One region of the Amycolatopsis sp. NPDC049868 genome, then DNA from elsewhere that is predicted to be linked to it. Evidence: riboswitches for the same ligand, from Rfam matches in the RefSeq annotation. Region 1 holds a riboswitch; each other region holds the start of a gene.
The links. Region 1 has a riboswitch for S-adenosylmethionine ahead of ACIBTM_RS27090 (aminotransferase class V-fold PLP-dependent enzyme). Riboswitches for the same ligand answer to the same signal wherever they lie in the genome.
Positions count from the first base shown of each region.

Region 1 (3,246 bases):
AAGCGGCTCGTCGGCGCGCTGGAGATCGAGTCCGGGATCAACGACGCCCCCGCGTACATCGCCGTCGTCGTCCTCGCCGAGGGCGCGACCGTCGACTGGTCGCTGCCGCTGCTGGTGGTCTACGAACTCGCCGCCGGGCTGGTGATCGGGCTGGCGTTCGGCTGGGGCGGGGCGTTCGCGCTGCGCCGGGCGGCGCTTCCCGCCACCGGTCTGTACCCGCTGGCCACCGTCGCGGTTTGCGTCGTGGCGTATTCGAGCGGGCAGCTCGCCCACGCGTCGGGGCTGCTCGCCACCTACGTCGCGGCCCTGGTGCTGGGGAACTCGAAGCTGCCGCACCGGTCGGACACGCTGTCCTTCGCCGAAGGGCTCGGCTGGCTCGCGCAGATCGGCCTGTTCGTGCTGCTCGGCCTGTTCGCCTCGCCGGGCAGGATCTTCGAGAGCCTGGTCCAGGGCCTCGTCGCGGGGGCGGTCGTGTTGCTGCTCGCCCGCCCGCTGTCGGTGGTCCTGTCGGCGCTGCCGTTCAAGATCCCCTGGCGGGAACAGGTGTTCCTGTCCTGGGCAGGGCTGCGCGGTGCGGTTCCGATCGTGCTCGCGCTGATCCCGCTGTCGTCCGGCGTGCCCGGTGCGCAGGAGCTGGTCGACGCGGTGTTCGTGCTGGTCATCGTGCTGACGCTGCTCCAAGGGGCGACGCTGACCCCGCTCGCGAGAGTGCTCGGGCTGGCCCGGCACGCCGAAGCGCACGAGATCGACGTCGACTCCGCGCCGCTCGACGAGATGGGTGCGGAACTCCTGCAGGTCCGGATCAACACCGGGTCGAAGATGCACGGCGTCTACCTGGCCGAGCTGCGGCTGCCGGTGGGGGCGACGATCAGCCTCCTCGTCCGCGACGGCGCCGGCTTCACGCCGAACAAGAACACCCGGCTTCAGGAACGCGACCAGTTACTCGTCGTGACCACCGCCGAAGTCCGTGACGCGGCGGAACGACGCCTGCGGGCCGTCGACCGCGCGGGCCGCCTCGCCAGGTGGAAGGGCGAATCCGGCCAGTAGGTCACGAGCCGATACCAGCTGTTCGTCGGTTGATCTCAGAAAATTCTTCCCTTTCGTACTCCTTTTGGATTACTTTCCCCGCAATCGACTCCATCGAATGGGTGAGTGTCACGGGGTAAGGAGTACGCAAGGTGACGAAACGTCCTGTGCGGTTCGCTGGTCTGGGGGTCACTGCGGCACTCGTCGGAGTGATTCTCTCGGCCCCGACGGCGACAGCGGCCGGTGCCTTTCCCGCGTTCGGGCTGCCCTTCGACACGGGCCAGTCGGTCTACTCGGCGGGGATCCACTCGGACAACGGGAACTCCGGCGTGAAGAACGCCATCGACTTCAGCCCCGGTGACAAGACCGTTCGTGCCCCGCTGGCGGGCACCGTCCGGATCCAGCACTGCTCCGGCGGCGACTGGGTGACCGTCGATCACGACGGCGGCTGGCGCACCGGGTACTACCACATGGAGAACATTTCGGTCACCGACGGCCAGAAGGTCGCCCCGGGCGACGCACTCGGCCGGACCGGCAACGCGCTGCCCTGCGGTGGCAGCAGCACCGGCGCCCACGTGCACTTCACCTTGTGGACCCTGCCCACGGCCGCCGCCCAGAGCGGCGACTCGCGCGACTTCGGGGTCGGCGCGGGCAACTGGAACGGCAAGTCCTACGACGAGGTCTCGACCAAGGTCGCCGAGGCCTACGGCGAGGCGGTCGACGGCAAGACCTTCGGCGGCTGGCAGTTCACCGCGGGCACCGATCAGTACTCGGGTACCGCGACGGAGGTCTCCTCCCGCGCGACCATCGGACTGCCCGGCCGATTCCGGGTCTGACCTGCCGTTGCCCGGCGCGGCGCGGCGCCGGGCAGCGGTGCTTCCCGCTCACTGGTCACGTGAGCGGCGTCTCAAGATGCGGACGAGGGCTGGCTCGATCGCCCGCCCATCCGCTAACTTCGTCCGTAGGTCACGAGTGTCAGCGTCAAGCCCCGGCTAGCTGACCGGCAACCCTCCTTCCGCGGTGGGGTGCCCCGGGTGAGGACCTGGCTCGTCGCGTGGTGCGGCGGGCAAGCGCGGGATCCTCGTCGGGTCCCCTGGCCCGGAGGATGACCATGACCCTCGCTCTCGAACGCACCGGCACCCCTGCTGAAACCGTTGCCACGCACGAAATTCCGACGGTCGCCTGCGCCGATCTGCGGGTTCCGCTGGTCACCGGCGGCGACATCGGCTACGCCAACCTCGATCACGCGGCGAGCGCACCCTGTCTGGACAAGGTGCGGGCCGCGGTCGACGAGTTCCTGCCCTGGTACGCCAGCGTGCACCGCGGGGCCGGGTTCGCCTCGCAGGTCTCCACCAAGCTCTACGAGCGCACACGCGGAATCCTGCGGGACTTCGTCGACGCGCGATCGACCGACACCGTCGTGTTCACCCGCAACACCACCGATTCCTTCAACCTTCTCGCCCGCAGCCTGCCGAAGCACACGTCGGTCGTCGTATTCGACACCGAGCACCACGCCGCGCTGCTGCCGTGGAAGGGGCCGAACGTCCGCCGGATCGAGACGCCACGCACCCGCCTCGCCGCTGTGTCCGCTGTGGACGAAGCGCTCGCGGACTGCCCGCAGGGGCCGCGGCTGGTCGTGCTCACCGGCGCGTCCAACGTGACCGGGGAACTGTTGCCGGTCAAGGAGATCGCGGCCGTCGCGCGGCGGCACGGCGCCCGGGTCGCGCTCGACGCGGCACAGCTCGCGCCGCACCGGAAGATCTCGGTGCGCGAACTGGACGTGGACTACGTCGCGCTGTCGGGCCACAAGCTGTACGCGCCCTTCGGTGCCGGCGCGCTGATCGGCCGCGCGGACTGGCTGCGCGCGGCCCAGCCGTACCTCGCCGGCGGCGGCGCGACGAAGCTCGTCAGCCGTGAATCCGTGGTCTGGAATTCCGGACCTGAGCGGCACGAAGCCGGTTCGCCCAACACGGTCGGCGTCTACGCGCTCGGGGTCGCCTGCGAGACCCTGGCCGCGAACTGGGACGGCATCGTCGCCCATGAGGAGGAACTGCTCGCGCGGTTGCGTCGCGGCCTCGCCGCCATTCCCGGCTTCGCCGAACTGCGCTTGTTCGACGCGCCTGTCGACCGCGTCGGCACGCTCAGCTTCGTCGTCGACGGCTTCGACCCCGGCTGGCTCGCCGCGGTCCTTTCCGCGGAGTACGGCATCGGTGTGCGGGA
Region 1 covers NZ_JBITKV010000007.1:7,888-11,133, forward strand. The annotation lists gene ACIBTM_RS27080 (potassium/proton antiporter) at 1-1,047, shown strand, start outside; gene ACIBTM_RS27085 (M23 family metallopeptidase) at 1,179-1,862, shown strand; SAM riboswitch class IV at 1,991-2,105, shown strand; gene ACIBTM_RS27090 (aminotransferase class V-fold PLP-dependent enzyme) at 2,138-3,246, shown strand, end outside.

Region 2 (3,246 bases), on a different contig from region 1:
ACAGCGACGCGAGCCCCACCAGGGTCGCGGCCGCGTCGGCACTGCCTCCGGCCATCCCGCCCGCTACCGGAATGCCCTTGCGCAGCACCACCCTGACCTTGGACTCACCGTCCGCCTTGCCGACGTGGGCTGCCAGCGCCTGCGCCGCCTTCCAGGCGAGGTTGTTGGCCCCAGTAGGCACGGTGCCTTCGCCTTCGCCGTAGACCTCGACGCCGGGCTCCTCGGTGACCGCGACGGTCACCTCGTCCGTCAAGGAAAGCGCCTGGAACACGGTCACCAGCTCGTGGTAACCGTCCGGGCGTACGTCACCGACCGACAGGTGCAGGTTGACCTTGGCGGGAACCCTGACGGTTACTGGGGGCGGTACGACGGCGAGCACCCGTCAAGCCTACGTGGCCGCTCCGCTTGCGCCGTCACCAGGAGAAAGAGAACAGGACGAGTCGGACACGAACGGGCCGCCCCGGACGGATTTCGTCCTGAACGGCCCGTTCGCGGAGGAATCAGGCAGCGACACCCTGCGGTCCGCGGACCGGGTGGGTCACGTGGCCGCCACGTTCGGAGATCCAGGCGAGCGCCGCGTCCGCGCGCTCACCGCGCACACCGAGACGGAAACGGCCGACCGGCGTGTCGCCGATCCGGGTCAGGCCGCCGCCGATCGTGGCGAGTTCGACGTCGAAACGACCGGCGGCCTCCGGGAGCAGCGCACCGACCGAGGCGAAGCCGACGAGCACGACGTCCACCGCGCGGTCGTATTTCGAGGCCTGCGCCCGCCCGGTCTCGATCGCGGGAAGCAGCGCCTGCGCGGTACGGCTGTTCGGGTCGGAGACCAGGTCGAGCACGGTTCCGCGTTCGACGATCGCGCCGGCCTCCAGAACCGCGACGTCGTCGCAGACACGGCGAACGACGCTGGCGTCGGGAGTGGTGAGCAGCACGGTGACGCCAAGCTCGGCACGTGCCCGGTCGAGCACGGTCAGGACCGCGCCGGACTCCTCGGACTGCACGCCCGCGGTCGGGTCGTCGGCCAAGAGCACGGACGGCCCGGCGGCCAGCGCCTTGGCGATGGCCACTCGGCGCAGCTGCCCTTCGGAGAGGTCGCCCGGTCGCTGCCCCGCCCGAGGGGTGAGGCCGACCAGGTCGAGCAGATTGCCGACCCGGTTGCGACGCTGCGGCCCGTCGAGACCGAGCTGTTCGAGCGGCGAAGCGATGTTGCCGGCGATGGTGCGCTCGGCGAGCAGCTCCGGTTTGGTGCTCACGACACCGACCTGCCGCCGGATTTCGCGCAGACGGCGTCCGTCGAGGGTCCCCGTGTTGAGGCCGTCGAGGCGGACGACGCCACGGTCGGGCCGCTCCTGAAGGCCGATGCAACGAGCGAGGGTCGACTTGCCGGAGCCGGTCGGGCCGACGACTCCGAACAGCGAGCCCGCCTGGATGTCCACGCTCACATCGCGCAACGCGACGACGGGATTTCCGTTGAGAGGAAAGGATTTGGACAGATTTTCGACAGTGATCACGAGAGGCTCCATGCAAATGGGGCGCTGCTTCTTTCGAGCGCGCCGACCGTCACCGAGTGACCGTCCGTGAACGGACGGTCTTCAGAGGTAAGGGAGAAAGGACTCAGGCAGTAACGGTGGAGCGTCGACACGCACTTACCGTGCGGCGACCTTCATCGACGACACGTCGCCTGGTCAGCAGGAGCGGGTGGGTGACCCTGTTCATTAGGCACAGCCTCCATCGGTCCTGGCTGTAGCACCTGCCCTGTGGAGGGTGGTTGCTGCGACTTCGGCGAGCCAGGTCTCTCAGTCGCTCGGGATGGCTCACTGAGTAAAACCGATCCCACTGGATGAAAGCAAGCACGTAGGCGCAGATCACACGTCTGGTCGCGTCCATTATACAGGATCAGCGGTCCATATAATGGAACAAGGCGCGCGCCTCCGACTTGCGTCAGGCGCACTACCTGCTAAGACAACGCAGGCTCACACAGATCGAGAAGAAGCCTTACGCACTCGTGCTGACCTGGCCCGGCGGGCGTCCGAGCGTTGCCGGTCACACCTGAAGCAGGCGGTCAGCCGACGGCCGCGGCGATCCGCGCGAACTGGTGAACGTCCAGCTGCTCACCGCGGGTCTTGGGGTCGATACCCGCCTTCTCGAGCAGTTCCCCCGCGCGTTCGGCGGAACCGGCCCATGACGCCAACGCGGCACGCAAAGTCTTCCGCCGCTGGGAGAAGGCGGCGTCGACCACCGCGAACAATCGCTCCCGGTCCACGGACCACACCACATCGCCCCGCTCGAAAGCGACCAGCGCGGAGTCCACGTTCGGAACGGGCCAGAACACCGCGCGAGGCACCGCGGCGACCTTACGCGCCTTTCCGTACCACGCGAGCTTGACGCTTGGCACGCCATAAGTCCGGCTCCCCGGGCCGGCCGCCATCCGGTCCGCGACCTCGGTCTGGACCATCACGAGGCCACTGGTCAGCGACGGCAGTTCGGCAAGCAGGTGAAGCACGACCGGAACCGCGACGTTGTACGGCAGATTCGCGACGAGCGCCGTCGGACGCGCGGGCAGGTCGTCCGCCGTGATCCGCAACGCGTCCGCACCGACGACCGTCAGTCGTTCGGCCCCGCCCCGTTCGGCCACAGTGTCAGGCAATCGTCCCGCCAGGACGGGATCGATTTCGACCGCGACGACCTCGGCGCCGGTCGCGAGCAGTCCGAGGGTCAACGAGCCGAGGCCCGGCCCGACCTCCAGCACGACGTCGCCTTCGCCGACCCCCGAAAGGTCGACGATACGTCGCACCGTGTTCGGATCGTGCACGAAGTTCTGGCCGAGCTTCTTGGTCGGACGTACGTCCAGCTCGGCCGCCAGCGCCCTGATCTCCGCAGGACCGAGCAGTTCAGTCACCCGACGATCGTAGCCAGCCCCGGTAGGCCACGATTGGCCGGTGGACGACGTCGTACTCGAAGGCGAAAAAGTCCGGCTGCGCGACTGGAGGCCGGACGACCTCCGACCGCTTCGCGACCTACTCGATCCCATGCGGCCTTGGCACGAAACGAACGGCCCCTACTTCGGCACCCCGAGCGCGGCGGTCGCCGACTCGGCGGCACGCGAACTCACCACCACCAAGGCCGAGCCCTCCGATCCCCGCACCAGTCTCGCCGTATGCGCTCTGAGGGACGGCAGGTTGATCGGCAGGGTCAGCTGGTACTGGGAAAGCAGAGAGACCGACTGGCGACGGATGGGTCTGGTGA
Region 2 covers NZ_JBITKV010000001.1:939,072-942,317, forward strand. The annotation lists gene ACIBTM_RS04635 (4-(cytidine 5'-diphospho)-2-C-methyl-D-erythritol kinase) at 1-379, opposite strand, end outside; gene ACIBTM_RS04640 (methionine ABC transporter ATP-binding protein) at 501-1,511, opposite strand; SAM riboswitch class I at 1,726-1,816, opposite strand; gene rsmA (16S rRNA (adenine(1518)-N(6)/adenine(1519)-N(6))-dimethyltransferase RsmA) at 2,063-2,899, opposite strand; gene ACIBTM_RS04650 (GNAT family N-acetyltransferase) at 2,940-3,246, shown strand, end outside.
Region 2: it holds a riboswitch for S-adenosylmethionine, as region 1 does, so the genes downstream of both, ACIBTM_RS04640 (methionine ABC transporter ATP-binding protein) here and ACIBTM_RS27090 (aminotransferase class V-fold PLP-dependent enzyme) in region 1, are expected to answer to the same signal.

Region 3 (3,246 bases), on a different contig from region 1:
ACCCGGTCCTCCAGGCTTTTGTCCCGTCAGATGAACGGCGGTGCTTCCGGCTCCGCCGATGGTGCCGCTCGGACCGGTCCCGTCTGCCCTGATTGTGTGTTTTCGCTGAACGGGCAGGCGGCGGAACCCTAGGCACTACGATCTTCACCGTACCGCAAGCACCCCTCCCGAGGCTGCCGCGAGCCGCGCCGGGACGGCTGTTAAGCTTGCCCTTCACCGTCGTGTGGCATTCCGTCATGGAGGAAACCCGCGCCGCTCCCACGAGCACGCAGGGCCGGTCACAGCGCGGCGGTGAAACCACCGAGAGATTCAAGAGGAGCGCCCCCGTGGCCAACATCAAGTCGCAGATCAAGCGCATCACCACCAACGAGAAGGCGCGTCAGCGCAACCAGGCGATCCGGTCCTCGGTGAAGACCGCGATCCGCAAGTTCCGCGAGGCCGCCGACGCCGGCGACAAGGCCAAGGCCCTGGAGCTGCAGAAGGACGCGGCCAAGAAGCTCGACAAGGCCGTGACCAAGGGCGTTCTCCACGCCAACCAGGCCGCCAACAAGAAGTCCGCGCTCGCGAAGCGCGCGAACTCTCTCTGATCGGCTTTCGAAGGGCCCCGGCGACTCGCGTCGCCGGGGCCCTTCGCCGTTCTCAGCGGCTTGTGCCGTGGGCGTCGACGACCTCCAGGACGGCACGCTCCAAGGCGTACTCCGGATTGGCCGCGACCCCCTTGACCTCGGCGTTGAGCCGGGCGACCACCCGCATCGCGGTGGCCAGGCCGTCCTGACCCCAGCCGCGGGCCTGCCCCTGGGCCTTGCGCACCTTCCAGGGCGGCATCCCCAGCTCGCCCGCCATCTGGTTCGGGTTCCCGCGACCGGCGCCGGACACCCGTGCGATCGTCCGGACGGCGTCGGCGAGCGCGTCCGCGACCAGCACATGCGGTACGCCCAGCTGCATCGCCCAGCGCAGCGACTCCAGCGCCGCCGCCTTGTCACCGGCCACGGCCTTCTCGGCGACGGCGAAACCGTTCACGTCCGCGCGGCCACGGTGGTAGCGCCGGACCGCCTGCTCGTCGACCGCCCCGCCGGCGTCCGCGACCAGCTGGGTCGCCGCCGAAGACAGCTCGCGCAGATCCGAACCGACGGCGTCGATCAACGCGAGCACGGCCGCGCCGTCGATCTTCCCGCCGACCCGGCGAACCTCGTTGCGGACAAAGGATTCCCGCTCAGCGGCCTTGGTCAGCTTCGGGCACTCGACGACCTCCGCACCCGCCTTCTTCAAGGCGGCGGGAAGCCCCTTCGCGGCCTTGCTCCGGCCGCCTCCGCTGTGCACGACGACGAGCACGATGCCGTCGGCGGGCGCCTTGACGTAGGCCATCACCCCGTCGGCGAGCTCCTGCGAGATGTCGTGCGCGGATTCGAGGACGATCACCCTGCCCTCGGCGAACAGCGAGGGGCTGACCATTTCCGCCAGTGCCGGGACTGTGAGGTCCGACACCCGGATCCGGGTGAGATCCGCCGTCGGATCGGCCGCTTTGGCCGCGTCCGAAGCGCTGCGGACCGCACGTTCGATCAGCAGCTCTTCCTCACCGAGAACCAGGACCAGCGGCGATGGGGCGGAAGCTTGCGTCGTCACGGTGACGATCCTGCCACTCCTCCTCTCGTGTGCTTTGTCCGGTGATGTGTTCCGGGCGCGGTGGCCCCACGGGAGCCTCATGTCGTACGGTGTTGGCGAGGCGACGCGATCACACGCGTGCCGACAATCGAATACCGCTCATCCAGAGGGGCAGAGGGAACGGCCCGATGAAGCCCCGGCAACCGGCGTCAGCCTGTCATCCCGCGATCGCGGGGTAGCTGACGAACACGGTGCCAATTCCGGCCCGCCATGGCGGGGCAGATGAGGAAGGAACCTCGCGATGACCGCAACCCTCGGCACGACCTCCACCACCAAGACCCCGGATCTCGGACCGGCCGTCGAACTGGTGTCGAAGGAAGAGGGACACCGGCAGCCGCTCGCCCCCGAATTCGTTTCCGCCGAGGACTTCTCGCCGCTCGAGGTCGCCTACGACTTCGGCCGCGTGCGCCGCGAGGACATCGAAGCCGGGCCGAAGAACATCTGGCGCTACAAGAAGCTCCTTCCCGTTCCGTCGAACGTCGAAGAAATCCCCAACACCGAACCCGGCGCCACCCGGCTCATCCAAGCCGACAGGCTCGCGAAAGCCCTGGGCGTCAAGAAGGTCTGGGTCAAGGACGACACCGGGAACCCCACCCACTCGTTCAAGGACCGCGTGGTCGCCGTCGCGCTGGCCGCCGCCCGCGAATTCGGGTTCGACGTGCTGGCCTGTCCGTCGACCGGCAACCTGGCCAACGCCGTCGCCGCCGCGGCGGCCCGCGCCGGCTGGCGGTCGGTCGTGCTGATCCCGAAAACCCTCGAACGCGCCAAGATCCTCACCACCGCCGTGTACGACGGAGACCTGATCGCGGTCGACGGCAACTACGACGACGTGAACCGGCTCGCCACCCAGCTCGCCGCCGAGCAGGAGAGCTGGGCGTTCGTGAACGTGAACGTCCGGCCCTACTACTCGGAAGGCTCCAAGACGCTGGCCTTCGAGGTCGCCGAACAGCTCGGCTGGCGGCTTCCCTCCCAGATCGTGGTGCCGATCGCCTCCGGTTCCCAGCTCACCAAGGTGGACAAGGGTTTCCGCGAGTTCGGTCAGCTCGGCCTCGTCGACGAGACGCCGTACAAGGTGTTCGGCGCGCAGGCCACCGGCTGCTCCCCCGTCTCGGCGGCCTTCCGCGCCGGTCACGATGTCGTCCAGCCGGTCAAGCCGGACACGATCGCCCGGTCGCTGGCGATCGGGAACCCGGCCGACGGTCCCTACGTCCTCGATGTGGTCAACCGCACCGGCGGTGCGATCGAAGACGTCACCGACGAGGAGGTCGTCGAGGGCATCCGGTTGCTCGCGCGCACCGAGGGCATCTTCACCGAGACCGCGGGCGGGGTCACCGTCGCGACGGCCAAGAAGCTCATCGAGACCGGCAAGCTCAACCCGGACGAAGAGATCGTCCTCCTGATCACCGGCGACGGCCTCAAGACCCTTGACGCCGTCGAGGACAAGATCGGCCCGAAGGCCACCGTCAGCGCCTCGGCCGACGCGGTCCGCGAAGCTCTGGGTATCTGAGTTTCCGCCGGGGCCCGCCTCAGGAACGAGGCGGGCCCCGGGGCTCACCCCGCCGTACCAGGGCGAGGCCTCGCGCG
Region 3 covers NZ_JBITKV010000013.1:12,296-15,541, forward strand. The annotation lists gene rpsT (30S ribosomal protein S20) at 327-587, shown strand; gene holA (DNA polymerase III subunit delta) at 640-1,623, opposite strand; SAM riboswitch class I at 1,759-1,891, shown strand; gene thrC (threonine synthase) at 1,904-3,169, shown strand; gene ACIBTM_RS37095 (ComEC/Rec2 family competence protein) at 3,189-3,246, opposite strand, start outside.
Region 3: it holds a riboswitch for S-adenosylmethionine, as region 1 does, so the genes downstream of both, thrC (threonine synthase) here and ACIBTM_RS27090 (aminotransferase class V-fold PLP-dependent enzyme) in region 1, are expected to answer to the same signal.